3 regions of the Sodalis praecaptivus genome follow, and region 3 is predicted to be linked to each of the others. Evidence: predicted binding sites of a transcription regulator. Region 3 holds the regulator's gene; each other region holds the start of a gene.
The links. The regulator CRP, encoded in region 3, controls carbon source genes, mostly activating them, when cyclic AMP is high. The targets are predictions, from matches to a motif close to ATGTGANNNNNNTCACAT.
Positions count from the first base shown of each region.

Region 1 (6,276 bases), 1.8 Mb from region 3:
TCAGCGGAAAGACCGCCACCGAGCTTATTCACCCCTTTGTTATTCGAGAGTATTCCGCCCACGATCACGCGGGTGACGATTTTCTCGCCGACAATATCGGACACGCCCAACCGAATACGACCATCATCCAGCAACAGAATATCACCTGCCGCCACGTCGCGTGGCAATGCTTTATAATCGATTCCCACTCGAGTATTATCGCCCTGGCCTTTATCTAATAAGGCATCTAAGATAAAAGTCTCCCCCTTACGCAGAGCGACTTTACCTTCTTTAAACGTTGACACTCGAATTTTGGGACCTTGTAAATCGCCCAAAATAGCCACGGATTTGCCCAAGCGTTGAGCAATCGCGCGCACGGCTTGGGCACGCGCAATATGCTCATCTGCCGCGCCGTGAGAGAAATTGAAGCGCACCACATTGGCGCCAGCCATTATCATTTTCTCCAAAATATTGTCGCGATCGGTCGAGGGACCAAGAGTAGCGACAATTTTGGTACGTCGACGGATTTCCGCCATACTCTTCACCTTTTAAACGACGCTATTAACATGCCGCGGCTTTTTTTAGCAGCCTGCCGATATTTTCACACGCCCGCTCCATATTGATCGGCCCGTCTTTCAATAGAGCCTCAATAGTGTCAGCGCGGGGGATAATGCCAAAGATGGTGTCGATACCTTCCCCGTAGAGCGCATCAACCCCATCTCCAACGCAGCCGGATACGGCGATCACCGGAACGCCTTGCGCTTTGGCGGTCCTGGCGACGCCGTAAGGGGTTTTACCGAATTTGGTTTGATAGTCGATACGCCCTTCGCCGGTGAAACAGAAATCCGCTCCCACCAACTTGTTGCGCAATCCGCTAAATTCAACCACGATATCAATGCCTTTGCGCAACGTGCAGTGGGTAAAGGCCATCAATCCCGCCCCTAATCCCCCCGCTGCGCCTGCACCCGGCACATTGGCAACGTCTTTGCCCAATTGGTGGCGGATAACCGCGGCAAAGTGCGCTAGATTGGCATCCAGCCGTGCCACCATATCCGGCGTTGCGCCTTTCTGCGGGCCAAAAATCGCGGAGGCCCCCTGTTCACCGCATAAAGGATTGGTCACATCACAAGCGACCTGTATATCCACCTGCGCCAGGCGGCTATCCAACCCGGTAAGATCGATATGTTGCAAGCGCCCCAAGGCGCCCCCACCGCGGGGCAAGATGTTGCCCGCTTCGTCATAAAAACGCACGCCCAGCGCTTGCGCCATACCCGCCCCGCCATCATTGGTCGCACTACCGCCAATGCCCAGAATGATTTTCTTAATGCCTTTATCCAAACAGGCGCGAATCAGTTCGCCGGTACCATAGGTCGTGGTAATAAGCGGGTTTTTTGAATCCCTATTGACCCATTGAATACCGCTGGCTGAGGCCATCTCAATCACGGCAATGTCGCCATTCCCCATAATGCCATAGCTGGCTTGGACCATTTCTCCCAAGGGTCCGGTTACGTTTAATGCATTAAGACGGCCGTTGGTGGCATCAATCAGCGACTGAGTGGTGCCTTCGCCGCCGTCAGCCATGGGAACATGAACAAAGTTCGCTTCTGGAAACACCTTACGCAGGCCTTTCTCCATTGCGGTGCATACTTCTTTCGCCGTCATACTTTCCTTAAAGGAGTCAGGCGCTAATACAAATGTCGCTTTCTTCATTGGGGTTGCCTTCTACTAGAGAATAAAGCCGTACAGCACGGTCGCGACCAGGGTCATGGTGCCGCCGACCATCGCTTCATAGGGCAGCAGGCCCATACGTTGTCTGATCGACATGTTCATACTCTGAGCCGTTACGTGGAAATAATTGCCTTGCGGCAAGGAGTCGATGACCGTCGCCCCGGTATGCACCATGACGGCTGAGGCGATGGGCGCAATGCCAATAGTGGCAATGGCGTGACCGAAGGTACCGGTCGCCAATATCGTTCCGGTTGACGTCGAGGCCGTGGCCGCCGCCATCAAAATGCCGGAGATGGGCGCCAGGAAAGTTCCGGAAATGCCCATGATATGAATAAGTTGTACTACCTGCGTGGAGAGATCGGACGCGGCAATCAAACCCGCAATCGCGCCAGCGCCGATAAGAATGAGCACGGTGGCGGTCATCTTCTCCAGCCCCGAGGCGGTATAAGCAATGACTTTGTGCTTTTGCCCCATGGTAATCAGCCCGACGATACCGGCGATCGGCAGGACATACATCGCGTCCAGTTTGAATGCCGTTAGAGCGCTTAGATGGAAAATAGAACCGATCGGATTGATCATCAGCAGGATAACGGCCACCGCGGGAGCGACGATGGCTTTGCCCAAGGTTGGATAGGTTTTTTCGTTTTTGGCACTTTGCGTACCGTAAGCGGCCGCCGCCTCATCGCTGCTTACTCTGAAGCCTTTATTTTTTAGCATGGAAGCAACGATAACCGTCATGATTAGACCAAATACCGCAGGAATAAAACCGGCAATCATCACGTCGCTTAAATTCAGATGGAAGCCATTCGCGGCGGCAATGGTGTTGGGATTAGGTGAAATAATATTGCCCGCTTTACCGCCACCGGAAAGCGCCAGTAATAACGCCAGTTTGGAAATGCCCATTTTATTACCCACCGACAGCGCAATGGGGGCAACAATTAATACGGCGACCGGGATAAATACCCCAACGGCGGTAATAATCATGGTGGCCAGCGCTAAGGCCAGAATGGCTTTGCTCTCTCCCATCTTCTTTACGATGGCCTGAGCGATGGTTTCCGCCGCGCCTGATTCCATCATCACCCCTGCCAGTACTCCTGCCGCCAGCACGCGAATTACCGTGCCCATAACACTCTGCGTGCCCGACGTTAGCAGACCGATGGTCTGTTCTAGATTGCCGCCACCGATGACAGCACCGAGAATAGCGCCGAGGAAGAGTGAATAAACGGGGTTAATTTTTTTTAAAATAAGCGCAATGGCAATAAAAAGACCGATTAATGCTCCGTACCATGCCAAGGGTTCTATGGTATGCATAATGAGACCTCTTATACTTTATACGTTATCGACAATAGAGTGCTAATGCAAAACCCATTCTGGCGGGATATGCACTTATCAATGAAGTTATAGTTACGTTGTGCTAATATTATTTTTTAAAAAAACTTAAAACCAATAATGATTTCCTTATTGCTAGCTTATTTGTATTGGGGAGTATTCTAAGACTTGTCGATAAAATAACCTATGTGCCCAAACACGAAAAACTGGGCAGTTGTACAGAAATTTTTGTGTTGCAGAACAATAGAGAGAGAGGTTTATCACACTGCGGGGGATGTGGGGCCTGTGCGCCAAACAGCAGGCGCAATACCGCTTCAGGGCGCGTTGCGCTCAGTCGGGGCTCACGCCGGTCTCCCGTTGGCCAGGGTGCAGGCGGAATCGTCGCTTCCAGTCAGCGCCTGCGCGGCGCGGCTCTCGGTTACCCGCCAAGGCGCCCCCGAGTCCCTAGCCACGCGGTTTGTTAATCACAGGCGACGGTCACGGTCATCGCCCCCTCATAGGTCCCCGCTGGCGTGGCAGAGGTTACCCCGGATAGGTGCAAAGCGTGCTCCGATTGCAAATCGCCGGTCCATTTGTACGCGGCGACATCGTAGTCGGTGTTGGTAACGTTATAAACTATGTGGCTATCGCCATTTTGCAGCCAACCGCCGTTAGTGTGTTTCAAGCTTGGTTCAAAAGTTAAGGTTCCTTCACCCTCAGCGCCTGAGGTTATATTGACGTCTTGAATGGTCCCCACTCGACTTATTTTCGGAAAATCGATGTGAGAAACCACATCCACCGCGCAGCTTGTAGGGGTAAGATCATACTCTATAGTGATGGGTTTGCGGCCTGTCGCGCCACCGGCATCGTCGGGTCTTATCAAGGTTGCGGTAACGCTTCCTTTCCACTCTCTAACGCCGGGACAGGCTAAAGGATCGACTGTCGCTGATAATTTTATTTTCCAATTGATATGTACTGTATCCGTGATTTCTATCGTTCCATCACCTTCAACAATACCGGCGACGCTATTGCTCTCAGTAATTGCCGATGTCTTTAAGATAAGACAAGCGTCTGTGGTCTCAGCCGTGTGGGTGACCTCAAATGAAGTAGGGTAAAACCAGGTTTCCAACGGTTGCGTATTTTCATAAACATGACCTGATAAACTGGATATTGTCGTCGCGAACCCGCTGCTCGGCGTCGCGATAAGCACAATGATAGACGCCATAGAAAGGAAAAGAGATTTGCTTTTTTGCATGACAGAGTACCTTGATTTTATTTTTGCATAATTATTGCGGGGTCATAACAATCTCGTTCCTCACGAATTTCCGCCGGCGGGCGCAGGCCGGTGCCGCGGGCGCACCGCTTTGAGCGCTAGTCGCATGCCAGCGTCACTTGCAGCCTTCCGCTATAGGCCCCGGGCTGGGCCGTGGAGGGGATCTTATCCAGCTCGACGGCATAATCATCGCTCTGGTCACCCCGCCACCGGGCTTCAGCGGCCTGCCAGTCGGCAACGCTGGACGCTGAATTCACCACCCCATAGCTGAGGGTGTTGCCGTGGTCGTTCTGGAGAAGCCCGCCGTTGTCATCATGGGCATCGGGTGTAAAGGTGATATGGCCGTCGCCAACCGAGTTGGAGGTAATCTGTATTGGCGCTGCCGTTTGGCCTGTTCCCAGCGGGCCGAAGGTGGCGGTGGGATTGACGTCCACGGAGCAAACCGGCGCTGCGGGAAGTGTGGCATGGCCTATCGTAGAAAAACCATTCGCCGAGCTCCCCCAACCGTTATTATCCGATACCTGTAATTTCACCATCATCGACAGCGCTTTCCCCGTCAGATTTTGCAGAGAGCCGCTTACCGTAAACCCGGTGATCACCGGGTTGTCTCCTCCCGTTACGGACTGGCCGTCAAAGGCGGGCACGTCCACCCAATAACTGGGATTATCCCAGCATGCCCATTGATCTGCGTCCTGGCACAGGGGGAGCCTAACGCTGAACGAGCCCTGGTTGGTGGTGACGACTACGTTCGCGTATCCGCCGACCCCGGGGTTGCTGCCGTTTGGGATCAGCATCATACGCGTGAAGCCGGTGTGGCTGTCGGTGGTCGGGTAACCGCCCTTAGCCCACAGTTGTAAATCGGGTACGGGCACCTCCACTACCGCCGAAGCATCTATGGTCATGGCAAGACCGGGCTGGCAGCAGCAGATAATACCGATGGCCGCCGCCAGAAGATGTTTTGCCCGCCCGCCAGCGGGGTGTTGACCGATGCTATACATGCTCTTCACATCCCGTTTTGCAAATACTGCCTGATAATCCGCGCTGAGCGTGCATCAGAGCGGTCGGACCCATCCGTGCCGCTCTTGCGCGTTCACCACCGTGACCCTGGGCCGCCAACTCACTTCCCTGTGAGTGCTTGCCGTTGTCTTACTGGTATTCCAGGTTCAGCGTTACCGCCCCGTTGACCGCACCGGCCGACACCGCGTTGACGTCACCCACCGTGACCAACTGCGCGGTGAAGTCCAGGGGAATGTCGTTACCCCCCGTCAGGTCAAGGTTATACTCCACACCTTCCCCCCCCGGGACCAGCGTGGTTTTGGTATCGTCCCCGCCCATAATCTTCACGCCCACGCCCTTGGCGTCGGTCTCGGATGCGGCGTCGGTGACTTTGAAGGCGTCCGACCCTTCGGCGGCGGCCTCTGAGGTCGAGGTCACAATGACCTTGCTGGCGGAATCGCTGCACCCGGTCAGCTGCAACGAGAATGCTTTCTCCGGCGTCGTGCCCGCTTTCAGTTTATCGATGGCGACGTGGCCCAGGTCGACACCCTGTTGTTTGCTGCCACTCTCCAGCGTGCAGGTATTCGCTTCTACCGTGGCGGTGATATCGATTTGGGCCGTATCTGCGGCGTGCGCCAGGCCGGTGGTGGCCAGCAGTGAGCCGATAATCAGGCCCAGGGTGTTTTTACGTACAATCAATGACATGTTTCATTTCCTTTTATTAAGTTAGGTGCCCTGCACCCGGTTAGTTGGGTGCTAAGCACCCGGTTTAGAATGTGTGTCGGCGTAATGCCGTCTTCCCGTCTCACGCCATGTTGCTAGTGCATTCGACGATGTTGCTGGTGCATTCTCCTGAGTTGCTAGCGCGTGCATTGATGTTGCTGGTGCATTCTCCTGAGTTGCTGACGCGTGCCGATGCTGCCGGCGCGTTCGCCGATGCTTCCGGGCGTTCGCCGATGCTGCCGGCGCGTTCGTCGATGATGCCGGCGCGT
Region 1 is NZ_CP006569.1:2,225,661-2,231,936, reverse strand. It holds gene pyk (pyruvate kinase) at 1-515, opposite strand, end outside; gene SANT_RS09910 (glycerate kinase) at 541-1,689, opposite strand; gene SANT_RS09905 (GntP family permease) at 1,705-3,018, opposite strand; gene SANT_RS09900 (hypothetical protein) at 3,497-4,270, opposite strand; gene SANT_RS09895 (hypothetical protein) at 4,387-5,286, opposite strand; gene SANT_RS09890 (fimbrial protein) at 5,435-5,989, opposite strand; gene SANT_RS24075 (hypothetical protein) at 6,061-6,276, shown strand, end outside.
Region 1: the regulator CRP is predicted to act here: its motif matches at 3,285-3,302, upstream of SANT_RS09905 (GntP family permease).

Region 2 (6,276 bases), 1.4 Mb from region 3:
ATCCAGTGGGTGTCGATGGCGGTAATGTTACCCGGCGCGGCGGCGGCCACATGGGTAAACATCGCCAGCGAAATATCAAAATGATTATTGGAATGCGATCCCCACGTCAATCCGGCCGCATGGCAAAGCTGGGCAACCCGAACGGCGCCCTGCATTGTCCAGAAATGCGGATCCGCCAGCGGAATATCCACCGCCTGTAGCGCGATGGCATGACACATTTGCCGCCAGTCGGTGGCTATCATATTGGTGGCGGTCGGCAGACCGGTGGCGCGGCGGAATTCGGCCATCACTTCGCGGCCGGAAAAACCCTGTTCGGCGCCGCAGGGATCCTCGGCGTAGGCCAGCACGTGGCGCAGGGATTTACCGAGCTCGATGGCCTCGCGCAGCGACCAGGCGCCGTTGGGATCAAGGGTGATACGCGCGTCCGGGAAATGGCGCGCCAGCGCGGTCACCGCCTGCGCTTCTTCCTCTCCCGCGAACACGCCGCCTTTTAATTTAAAATCGTTGAAACCGTACTTCTCCCGCGCCGCTTGCGCCAACTGAACGATGGCCTCAGGGGTCATGGCCGGCTCATGGCGCAGGCGGTACCAATCGCACGACGCATCGGGCTGGCTCTGATATGGCAGGCCGGTTTTATGGCGATCGCCGATATAAAACAGATAACCCAGCATGTCCACCCGATCCCGCTGCTGGCCTTCACCCAACAACGAGGCGACATTGACGCCCAAATGCTTGCCGAGCAGATCCAACATCGCCGCCTCGATGCCGGTTACCACATGGATAGTGGTGCGCAGATCGAAGGTCTGCGGGCCACGGCCGGCGGCATCCCGGCCGGCGAACTGCGTGCGCACGCTCTTCAGCACATTCAGGTATTCGCCCAGCGGTTTACCCAGCACCAGCGGGCGGGCATCCTCCAGCGTTTGGCGGATGGCCTCGCCGCCCGGCACCTCGCCCACGCCGCGCTGACCCGCGCTGTCTTCCAGCAACACGATATTGCGGGTAAAAAACGGCGCATGGGCGCCGCTGAGGTTCATCAACATACTATCCTGGCCGGCCACCGGTATGACCTGCATACCGCGTACCACCGGCGTGTCACTGTGCGTCATCATCTTGTCCTTTGCCAATCCGCGGTTCAGCCGCGGCCGAAAGCCGGGCGTTTGCGATCAAATTGCCACTCCGGCACCAAATAGCGCATCGCGGTGGCGTCATTACGCGCCCCGCCCGGCAGGCTTTTATACAGGGCATGAGCCTGTTCCACCTGCGCCCAATCCAGCTCGACGCCAAGGCCGGGCTGTTCCGGCACCGCGATTTGTCCTTGATGGATTTGCAGCGGCGCTTTGGTCAGACGCTGATTACCCTCTTGCCAGATCCAGTGGGTGTCAATCGCGGTGGGTTTGCCCGGCGCCGCCGCACCGACGTGGGTAAACATCGCCAGCGAAATATCGAAATGATTATTGGAGTGGCAACCCCAGGTCAGGCCCCAGTCGTCACACAACTGCGCGACGCGCACCGCGCCGTGCATTGTCCAGAAATGCGGGTCGGCCAGCGGAATATCCACCGCTTGCAACATGACCGCATGGTTCATTTCGCGCCAGTTGGTGGCAATCATATTGGTCGCCACCGGTAGACCGGTGGCGCGGCGGAATTCGGCCATCACTTCACGGCCGGAATAGCCCTGCTCGGCCCCGCACGGATCTTCAGCGTAACTCAAGATCCCCTGCATTCCTTTACACAGCCGAATGGCTTCATCCAACAGCCAGGCGCCGTTGGGATCGACCGTGATACGGGCGTCGGGGAAACGCTTCGCCAGCGCCGTTACCGCCTCGATTTCCTGCTCGCCGGGGAAAACGCCGCCCTTCAGCTTGAAGTCCTTAAAGCCGTAGCGATCCTGCGCCGCTTCCGCCAGCCGCACCACCGCCGCGCTATCCATGGCTTTTTGATGGCGTAAGTGATACCAGTCATGGCCGCCCTGTTCGCCGCGTTGATAGGGGAGATCGGTACGCTCGCGATCGCCGACATAAAACAGATAGCCCAGCACCGTCACCGCGTCGCGCTGCTTGCCCGGACCGAGCAGCTCCACCACCGGCACGCCGAGGCACTGCCCCAGCAAGTCCAGCAGCGCCGCCTCCAGCGCCGCCACCGCGTTAACCCGCAGTTCAAACGTCCAGGCGCCGCCGCCGAAGGCGTCGAAGTCAGAAGATTGATTACCCAAATGCACCTGTTGCACCAGCCGGTTCATCCGCGCCACTTCGGTGCCGACCACCAGCGGTGTCGCCTCTTGCAGCGTTTTTAAGATGACTTCGCCGCCCGGGGCTTCGCCGACGCCGGTATGGCCGGCGCTGTCCTTAAGCACCACGAGATTGCGGGTAAACCAGGCGCTGTGCGCGCCGCCGATATTCAGCAGCATGCTGTCATGTCCCGCGACCGGGATCACTTTCATCTCGGTAATCACGGGACCGCTTTGGGTATTGGCCATTGACTCTTCCTCATACGAAAAAACGCTGTCGCCCCTCCGCCGGACGCGGGGAAGCCCAGGGTTTAAGCAATTGATACCTCAGTATAAGGACATTATCGCGCCCTTTTCATTGGGCATCATCACAATAAAAAAGGCCAAGAGCGGCGACGGATTGCAGCGGATGCCTAAGGCGACAGGGGCGAGTTCACAAACCGGCCGCCGCCAAACGTCTAAGGCCAAAAATGAAACCTCTTTTTAATTATCCCTGAGGCCGTGGCGATAAGTGATCGGCATCACTTCCCTTTAGCGCTTTGCTGTAAAAAGTCCGCGCATCCGCCCCCGCATTCAGTCATAAGCCCAATGTCTGCCGGGACATTAACTCTTATACTGCTGCTGAACCGCTATTTAGATTAAAAAACGTTCATTCTTACTTCCCTACCGTTCAGGACACCACTATGCAGCTATTCAGCCAATGGATCGTCATGTACACCGTCCGCTGCGGACAGCGGGTTTTGACTCGCCGCACGGCCTCCCCTGCGGGCTCACGACCGGGAGGCGTCTACCATGGATAACACGGTGATAGACGCCAGCGCGCATAAAACACGCTCGCGTTTTTGGATCCTGGCGGTGTTATTCATCATCAGCACCGTCAACTACGCCGACCGGTCCACCCTGTCCATCGCCGGCCCGCATGTGGCGCGAGATTTGGGTCTGGATCCGCTGCAAATGGGCTATATCTTCTCAGCCTTCGGCTGGGCGTATACCCTCGCTCAGCTGCCGGGCGGCTGGTTGCTGGATAAGTTCGGATCTAAAAAAGTCTACGGTTGCGCCATCTTGATCTGGTCGGTATTTACCTTCTGCCAGGGCTTTGTCCATTTCTTCGCCAATGCCGCCATGATGCTGTTCATATTGCGCTTCATGGTGGGTTTTGCCGAAGCGCCGGTCATGCCGGCCAACAGCCGCATCGTTTCCGCCTGGTTTCCGGTGCGGGAACGCGGTACCGCCTCGGCGATATTCAACATCTCGCAATATGCCGCGCTGGTGGTGTTCAACCCGCTCTTGGGCTGGATCACCCAAGAGGTCAGCTGGGAATATGTGTTTATCGTGATGGGCGTGGTGGGGATTGTGCTGTCGGCGGTATGGGTGAAAACCATGTACAGTCCACTGAACCATCCGCGGGTGAGCCAAAGCGAACTGGAGTATCTGCGCGCGGGCGGCGCGCTGGTGGAGATGGACGCCGCGGCGGGTCCCAAGGCGGATCGCGCGCCGCAGTTGGGCTATATCAAACAGTTGCTGTCCAGCCGTATGCTGTTGGGCATTTATCTGGCCAATTATTGCGTTAATGCGATTACCTGGTTCTTCTTGTCCTGGTTTCCCATTTATTTGGTTAAGGGACGCGGCATGTCGATTCTGGAGGCGGGTTTCGTCGCGGCGCTGCCGGCGGTTTGCGGCTGTATCGGCGGAGTGCTGGGCGGCGTGTTTTCCGACTATCTGCTCAACCGCGGTTATTCGCTGTCGGTGGCGCGCAAAACGCCCATCATCGTCGGCATGCTGTTATGCACCAGTATGGTTATCTGCAATTACACCACCTCCGATGTGGTGGTGGTGGCGGCCATGAGCCTGGCGTTCTTCGGCAAGGGCATCGGCGCACTCGGCTGGACGGTGAACGCCGACACCGCACCAAAGCAGATTGTCGGCCTCAGCGGCGGGGTTTTGAATTTGGTGACCCAAATCGGCGCCATTACCACACCCATCGTGATTGGCTACATTCTACAGCGTACCGGCTCGTTTGACGGCGCGCTGATTTATGTCGCCGCCAACGGTTTGATGGTTATCGTTAGCTATTTGTTTATCGTCGGCAAAATCCAGCGCCTGGAGCTAAAACCTCTCGCGGCCTGAGAACCCGGGAGGCGCCCCACTGGGCGCTTCCCGGCCTGCGCGACGGTATGCCCCGCACCGTTTACGGTTCACGGTTCACGGTTCACGGTTCACGGTTCACGGTTCACGGTTCACGGTTCACGGTTTACGGTTTACGGTTTATGGTTTACGGTTTACGGTTTACGGTTTACGGTTTACGGTTTACGGTTCAGTTTATACCCACAGCGTTAACCTTTACGCCGGCATCCGCCTGCGCCTGCGCCTGCGCATGCGCATGCGCATCTCAGAGATTATCATCCAGCTGTAGCGCTACATACAGCAGCAGCCGATCGTCAAAGTTGGCCAGATTCAGGCCGGTCATTTCGGAAATGCGGTTCAAACGGTATTCCAGCGTATTGCGATGAATAAACAGCGCGCGCGAGGTGGGCGTCGGCTGCACGTTATGGCGAAACCAGGCGATAAGGGTTCGTCGCAATAAACCGTTGCTGTCCATGGCCTTGAGTTTGACCAGCGGCCGCACCAGCTCATTGGCTTGCCAACCGCCGCGCAGGCTGTCCAATAACACCGGCAACATCAAATCGGGATAAAAATAGCGGCGCTCGTCCGGGTGGCGCTGCTTGCCCACCGCCATGGTGGTAACGGCGGTGCGCCAGGAGCGGGCGATCCCTCCCGGTCCGGTAAAAAAGTTACCCAGCGCGATACGCACCCGCAGGCGGCTGCTTTCGGTCATGCGGGAAAATAGACTATCCACGCGGCGCCGGTGCTCGTCGGCATCCCAGCGGCCGTGGCTGTTCAGCGCCGGCTTCAAAACCACCATTTCGGTCAGGGAGACGATAGCGATAAGATTGTCCCGCTCAGGGGTAGTCAACAGGGTCTGTAACTGTTGCAGCTCGGCCATGGCGCTATCGACGCCAAACTGCCCGCTGTCCACCTCCACCACCGCCGCCACGCGCGGCTGATGAATATCGATCCCCAGGCGCTGCGCCCATTCGGACAGCGCCGGCGTCACTTCTTCGGCGCGGATAAGATTCAGCACCAATTCTTCGCGCAGCCGGCTGTCCTGCGCCAGCATATGCAGCAACCGCGCCTGCTCCAGCATCATCTCGGCGGTCATACACACCAATTCGCCATACTGGCGCAGCTGGCCGGGATTACCGGTTAACCCGATGACGCCAACGATATTACCGTCGATTTTCAGCGGCAGATTAATCCCGGGACGCACGCCATGCAAATGCTTGGCCACCCCGTCGTCGATATCCACCACCCGCGCCTGGGACAGCGCCAGCAGCGCGCCCTCATGCAGCTCGCCGATACGCTCCCGATCGCCGCTGCCGATTATCCGGCCACGGGCGTCCATCACGTTAATGTTGCTGTCGATTATCTGCATGGTTCTTGCCACGATTTCCTGCGCCAGCTTGGCATCAAGATGATAAGTCGCCATCGCCGTCCTCACCGCTGATTGCTCAATCTTTGCAGCATACTCACAGCCGCGCCCCCTAGCATTGTGCAAACGCACAAAGTCAGGGACCACGCATTCAAGATGTGGTGAGCATCACGTTTTTTTGCGGGCAAAAAAAACCGGACGGCGTCATGGCCATCCGGCGAGTGTCATGCAGTCAGTTATTGCGCCAATAGATACAGCGAAGTATCACCGCGGCGAATATTCAGCGCCAGCACATTGGGTTTGGTGTCGAGGATTTTGCGCAGCTCGCCGATATTTGCCACCGGCTGCTGATTCACGCCGAGAATAACATCGCCCTTCTTCAGCCCGACCCGCTCGGCGGTGCTACCGGCTTTAACGTTATCTACCCGCACCCCTTTCTGGCCGTCAAGCTCGGTATTGCTGAGCTCCGCGCCTTCGATGCCGGTAAAGACCATCCCGGAATCCACCTGGGATTGCGTGCTTTGCTCCAGGGTAACGGTGACCGTGACCGGTTTACCGT
Region 2 is NZ_CP006569.1:3,740,984-3,747,259, forward strand. It holds gene gudD (glucarate dehydratase) at 1-1,109, opposite strand, end outside; gene SANT_RS16725 (enolase C-terminal domain-like protein) at 1,133-2,476, opposite strand; gene SANT_RS16730 (MFS transporter) at 3,020-4,354, shown strand; gene SANT_RS16735 (CdaR family transcriptional regulator) at 4,617-5,774, opposite strand; gene degP (serine endoprotease DegP) at 5,954-6,276, opposite strand, start outside.
Region 2: the regulator CRP is predicted to act here: its motif matches at 2,737-2,754, upstream of SANT_RS16725 (enolase C-terminal domain-like protein).

Region 3 (6,276 bases):
GGGCCGAAACCGGCGGATATCGTCCATGTGCCGTTCAACGATCTTGATGCGGTAAAAGCCGTTATCGACGATCACACTTGCGCTATCGTCCTGGAGCCGATCCAGGGGGAAGGGGGCATAACCCCGGCGACGCCGGCGTTTTTGCGCGGCGTACGGGCGTTGTGCGATGAGCATCAGGCGCTGCTGGTGATGGATGAGGTGCAATGCGGCATGGGCCGCAGCGGCAAACTCTTCACCTATATGCATTATGGCGTGCAGCCGGATATTCTCACCACCGCCAAAGCGCTGGGGGGCGGCTTTCCGATAAGCGCGATGCTAACCAGCGAAAATATCGCCTCGGCTATGGCCGTTGGCACCCACGGCACGACTTACGGCGGTAACCCGCTGGCCTGCGCGGTGGCGGAAGCCGCGCTGGACGTGATCAACTCTCCCGAGGTGCTGGCCGGTATCAATGAACGCCACGAGCGTTTCGTCCAAGCGCTGCAGGACATTAACGAAAAATATCAGGTCTTTACACAGGTGCGCGGTATGGGACTTCTGCTCGGCGCGGAGCTGGCGCCGCGCTATCAGGGGCGGGCGCGGGATTTCCTGCATGCCGCCGCCCTGGAAGGGCTCATGATTCTCAATGCCGGCCCCGATGTGATTCGTTTCGCGCCGTCGTTGGTGGTAACGTTTGCCGATATTGACGAGGGCTTGGCGCGGTTTGAGAAAGCCGTGGCGCAGGTGACGGGCGCGGCCTGACAGAGGGACAACGGCAACGCCGGCGCCGCATCGGCGTTCCTGTCGTCCGCATCGGTGTTGCTATTGTCCGCATCGGCGTTCCTGTCGTCCGCCGCTTTTCTGCGCGGGCGGTTTTTCACGCGTCCGGCGCTGCGCTTTCAACCCCGGCATCAGGGACGTTTACCAAGACGCCATCGCTATCGGCCGGTCTGCGCTACGCCTGTCGTTGCGCCGGCCTGAGGCGGTTTTGCCCTCTCACCGGCCACGGCGCTAGTTTGGCGGCGTATCGCGCAAACGGCGCGCGAGCCAAAAACCGTGCTGCGGCCGCTGCGGCCACGCCACCGACGAAATCGTATGCATCACGCCGAGATGGAACAATATGCGCCGCAAGTGACGTTCCATGAGCGTCACCGCCTGATCCTGCGGGCCATCAGTGTTGAAAATACCCGGATTTTCGGTGCTCGGGCCGTCATATTCCAGCCGTTGCTGACAGCTTTGCAGCGCCACCTCGCAGGAGGCCAGATAGTCGGCGGCCAAGGTATCGGTCAGCATATAGTGATCGCGCGCCAGCGTCGTCATGGCGTTGATGTGTTCGACAATGAACTGACTATGGGTGACCCATAAGCGCATATCGCTCAGATAGCGGGAATTAAACCCCGGCTCCTGCATCGCCTGGCTTAGGGAGGTGAACAAGGCATTGTGCGCTTGGTTGACCCGCATGCGGGCATAAGCCAGCGCGGGCGCGCCGGGGTCGGGCTGCAACAGCAGCCGCAACGCTTCCTGATCCCGCTCCAGCGCCTGATGGGCGTTTTTGCGCAACAGCCCGCTCTGCCATTGCGGCCACAGCCACAGCGTGCCGCCAAAGGCCAGCATACAGCCAATCAAGGTATCCACCAGCCGCGGCAGCAGGAAATGCGCGCCGTTCAACGACAACAATTGCAGGGTATACACCGTCACCACCGTCATACCGGTCATCGCCAGACCGTAATTTTTGCGCAGTACCAAATAGCCGGCCAGAGTCACCACCAGCATGCCGCTCAGGATGACGCCGTCGCCCATCTTTAGTTGCAGCGTACCCGCGGCAATCACCAGCCCCGCCAGGGTACCCAGCGCCCGATGTTGTATACGCACCCGGGTCGCGTTGTAACCATTCTGACTGACAAACATGATGGTCATCAGGATCCAGTAAGGTTTCGGCAGATTGAACACCAGGCCCAAACTGCTGCCGATCGCCAGCATGAGGCCCAGGCGGGCGGCGTTGCGCAGCGCCATCGATTTCAAGGAGCAATAACTGCGCAGCGCCGGCCAGAACGGCAACCGCTGCTGATTATCCGCCATCACATCGCGACGATAGAGGGGGCGCTGGGAACGCAACAGGCGATAGATGCGGCTGAAATGGAAATAGCAGAACTGGCCTACCGGATTATCCGGATGGTGGCGGGCAATTTTTTCCAGCGCCGACAGGCCGGCATCCGCGGCAAACCGGTCAGGTTGGCGGTGATAGAGAATATCGTCCGCCAGGACGCGCAGCCGGGCGGCGACGATACGCGCGTTGTAGCGCAACACCGCCTCGGCGTGGCTTTGCTGCACCAGCTTTTGCACTTCATCCGGCTGATGCAGACTCACCGCGATATGCTCTTGCAAATCCAACGCGACCTGGAAGGCGCGCAACAGTCTTTTGTACTGGCTGAGATGGTTGGCCGAGAGCATATGCAACTGCTGATACACTTGGGCAATCTGGTCGATGACCTTTTGCTGGCGGGCGAACAGCGGCGGTAGCGCACTGTCCGGATCGGTGTGCTGAGTCAGCAAACTGTACTTCGCTTCGATATAATCCGCCAGTTCGCGGTAGAGCAGACTGAGCGCCTCGCGCATCGGCTGCTCTTGCCATAGCCGGAACCACAGCGCGTTAAACAGCCCATACCAGGCAGTCCCCGCCAGATAGAGCAGCGGCGGCAGCCAAAGCGGCACATTGCCGGTCAGCCCCAGGGTAAATACCGCGGCAATTAGCGATGCCGGCAGCAAGCGGCCGTGTAGCGGGCTGATTTCGCCGCTGACGCCGAACAGCAGCGCCAACCCCAGCATGACAAACGGCAGCGGCACGCCGTGCGCCAACAGCAGCTGGATAAAAATACTGCTCAGGGCGAACAGCGAGCCGCCGACCACCAGCCGCTTAAAGAAACGTTTATGGAGCTGATCAAGCCCGGCGATGTTGCAACAGGCGGGTACCAGCGAGAACAGCAGACCTTGCTGCAGGCTGCCGAACATCAGTCCGATGGCGACCGGCAGGCAAAGCACAATGGTCTGCCGCAGGGCATAATTTACTTCGGGGTGGTAGATGAGTCTGCGCCACATAAGTCAGCTAAAGAGGCATGGCCGTCCTGACCATGCCCGTGGTGAAAGGGGATTAGCGGGTTCCGTAAACGACAATGGTTTTTCCGTGGGCAGAGATGAGATTTTGATCCTCAAGCATTTTCAAAATACGGCCGACCGTTTCCCGTGAACAGCCAACTATTTGGCCGATTTCCTGCCGGGTGATTTTTATTTGCATACCGTCCGGGTGAGTCATGGCGTCCGGCTGCTTGGCTAAATTCAGTAACGTTTGCGCGATACGCCCGGTCACATCCAGGAAAGCCAGGTTGCCGACTTTCTCTGAGGTCACCTGCAGGCGGCTGGCCATTTGTGAAGACAGGCGCATCAGAATGTCGGGATTGACCTGAATCAACTGGCGAAATTTCTTGTAGGATATCTCAGCCACTTCGCAGGCCGTTTTCGCCCGCACCCATGCGCTGCGCTCCTGCCCCTCTTCAAACAACCCCAGTTCGCCGATAAAATCGCCCTGATTGAGGTAGGAGAGGATCATCTCCTTGCCTTCTTCGTCCTTGATAAGCACTGCGACGGAGCCTTTGACGATATAGTAGAGCGTTTCTGCCTTTTCACCCTGGTGAATCAACGTACTCTTCGATGGATACTTATGAATATGGCAATGAGACAGGAACCATTCGAGAGTCGGGTCTGTTTGCGGTTTGCCGAGAACCATTCGCTGTTATCCTCTTTTGTCATCGCCGCCCTGTTTAGGAACGGCGTATTCCCTGTAAGGTAAGGTGTTATTATGATGTCATTCCGTTCATAAACGGAACCTCGCAAGGGAACTTATCAGGGTCCAATGTTGGTGACGTTTCGATCGCTCTCTTGCTCTTTCACTGTCGGTGAGTTCGATCCTGCCTTGTTTTTTAGCATAGCTTTAAGAGACTGTCTTGTGTTGTCTCGCTTCAGCATGATGCATCTGCGGTTACATTGCCAGTTTGGCGGCAAAAAGGTAGTCTTTCACAAAGAATATTATCAGGAGTTAACGATATGCAAGCGCGAGTAAAGTGGGTGGAAGGGCTGTCTTTTATCGGCGAATCCGCCTCGGGCCACCAGATTATCATGGATGGCAACAGCGGCGAAAAGGCCCCAAGCCCAATGGAAATGCTGCTTATGTCCGCCGGCGGCTGTAGCGCTATTGACGTGGTTTCGATTCTGCAAAAGGGCCGCGCCGATGTGCGCGACTGTGAGGTCAAGTTAACCTCAACGCGCCGCGAGGAAGCGCCGCGTCTGTTTACCCAAATCAATCTGCATTTTATCGTCACCGGCCGCGATTTGACGGATAAGATCGTCGAGCGCGCGGTCGCGCTGTCGGCGGAAAAGTATTGTTCGGTCTCGCTGATGCTGGGGAAAGCCGCCAATATTACCCACAGCTTTGAGGTACGTCACCTCGACTGAGCGCGCGGGGCGCGCTTGACTGTCGGGGCGCAGCGCTAAGCCGCATCATGCCCCACCCGATTGGCGCCGCGCGTCGTTCCCGCGCGCGGCGCCCGCGTCAAGCCGCTTAGCGAATCGGTTTCCCTTCCAGCAATTGCTTGACCAGCGGCGCCATGATCAATTCCATCGCCAGACCCATTTTGCCGCCCGGCACCACCAGCGTATTGATATTGGAAATAAAAGATCCCTGCAGCATCGCCAGTAAATAGGGAAAATCCATGGCGTCCAGGCCGCGGAAGTGAATAACCACAAAGCTTTCGTCCAGCGACGGGATCGCTTTGGCGGCGAACGGATTGGAGGTGTCCACCGTCGGCACCCGCTGGAAGTTGATATGGGTACGGGAAAATTGCGGCGTGATAAAATTGATATAATCTTCCATGGATCGCACCACGGAATCCATGACCGCTTCGCGGGAGTGGCCCCGCTCGTTGGTATCGCGCACCAATTTCTGGATCCACTCCAGATTGACTATCGGCACCACCCCCACCAGCAAATCCACGTGCCGCGCAACGTCATTATGCTCGGTCACAACGCCGCCGTGCAGCCCCTCGTAGAATAGGACGTCGGTAGGCTCCGGCAGGGGCTGCCAGGGGGTAAAGGTGCCGGGGACCTGATTATAAGGAACCGCTTCGTCGTAGGTATGCAAATATTTGCGCGCCTGCCCGCGTCCGCTTTCCCCATAGTGATAAAATGTTCTTTCCAGAAGATCGAAGTTATTCGCATCCGGGCCGAAATAACTCACGTGCCGACCTAAATCGCGCGCTTTACGAATGGCTAAATCCATTTCCGGCCGGGTGAAGTGGTGAAAGCTATCGCCTTCCAACTCCGCGGCGCGAATGTTCAACTGTTGAAAGATTTTGCGAAAAGCCAGGCTGGTGGTCGTGGTCCCGGCGCCGCTGGAGCCGGTAACCGCAATAATTGGATGTTGTGCTGACATGATGAGACCTTAATAGTGTTGATAACCTCTGTCAGATGACGTGCGGGCGGCCGAAGGTTATTGTTATCACGTTTGGCGCCGCAGGGCCACCGCGAGGCTTGCTCGTTTCCGCCATGCGGACGCACGGCCGGGCGCGGCGGCGGCGGGGAAGAGCCGCATCGCCGTCGCTAATCGGGGCGGAACTGACCGCGCGGCATGATGTTAATGCTTTCGTGCAGCTCCGACCACACCAGCACCGCTTCGCCGGACTGCACCTGGCGTAACACATCCGCTACCTTTTGTTGCAGGCTTTGTTCCCGCTCGCCATAATCCGTGCCCTCGCGCAGCACAAACGATTCGATCAAATTATATAACGTGGCGGGATCGATCTGCTCCCAGGGAATGATCATTCTCGGCATTTCTCCAGTGGTGGTCGGGGCGACAGCGTGACGAAATTTCACCGACAATTCGCTTGTCGAATCGGCATCGCACTGTTAATTTCATAAACGTCATCGTCGGGAGCAATAGTGCGGGATATATGGAGCTGGGTCTGTTTTTATCGATGTTGGGTTTTCTCTGGGTCGCCGCTATTACTCCCGGTCCTAATAATATGTTGCTCACCGCCTCGGCCGCCCATTTCGGCTTTTGGCGTTCCATGCCGCTGATGCTCGGCATTATGCTCGGCATGCAGTGCATGCTGCTGCTGGTGGCTTGCGGCGTCGGCAGTCTCATCACCCTTTATCCCGCCCTGCATTTTACGCTAAAAGTCGCCGGCAGCCTCTATCTGCTGTGGCTTTCGTGGAAAATTGCCACCGCCGTTTATGAAAAGCTCGATA
Region 3 is NZ_CP006569.1:454,635-460,910, forward strand. It holds gene argD (bifunctional acetylornithine/succinyldiaminopimelate transaminase) at 1-741, shown strand, start outside; gene SANT_RS02025 (YccS/YhfK family putative transporter) at 991-3,075, opposite strand; gene crp (cAMP-activated global transcriptional regulator CRP) at 3,128-3,760, opposite strand; gene SANT_RS02035 (OsmC family protein) at 4,078-4,485, shown strand; gene SANT_RS02040 (phosphoribulokinase) at 4,592-5,461, opposite strand; gene SANT_RS02045 (YheU family protein) at 5,629-5,850, opposite strand; gene SANT_RS02050 (LysE family translocator) at 5,979-6,276, shown strand, end outside.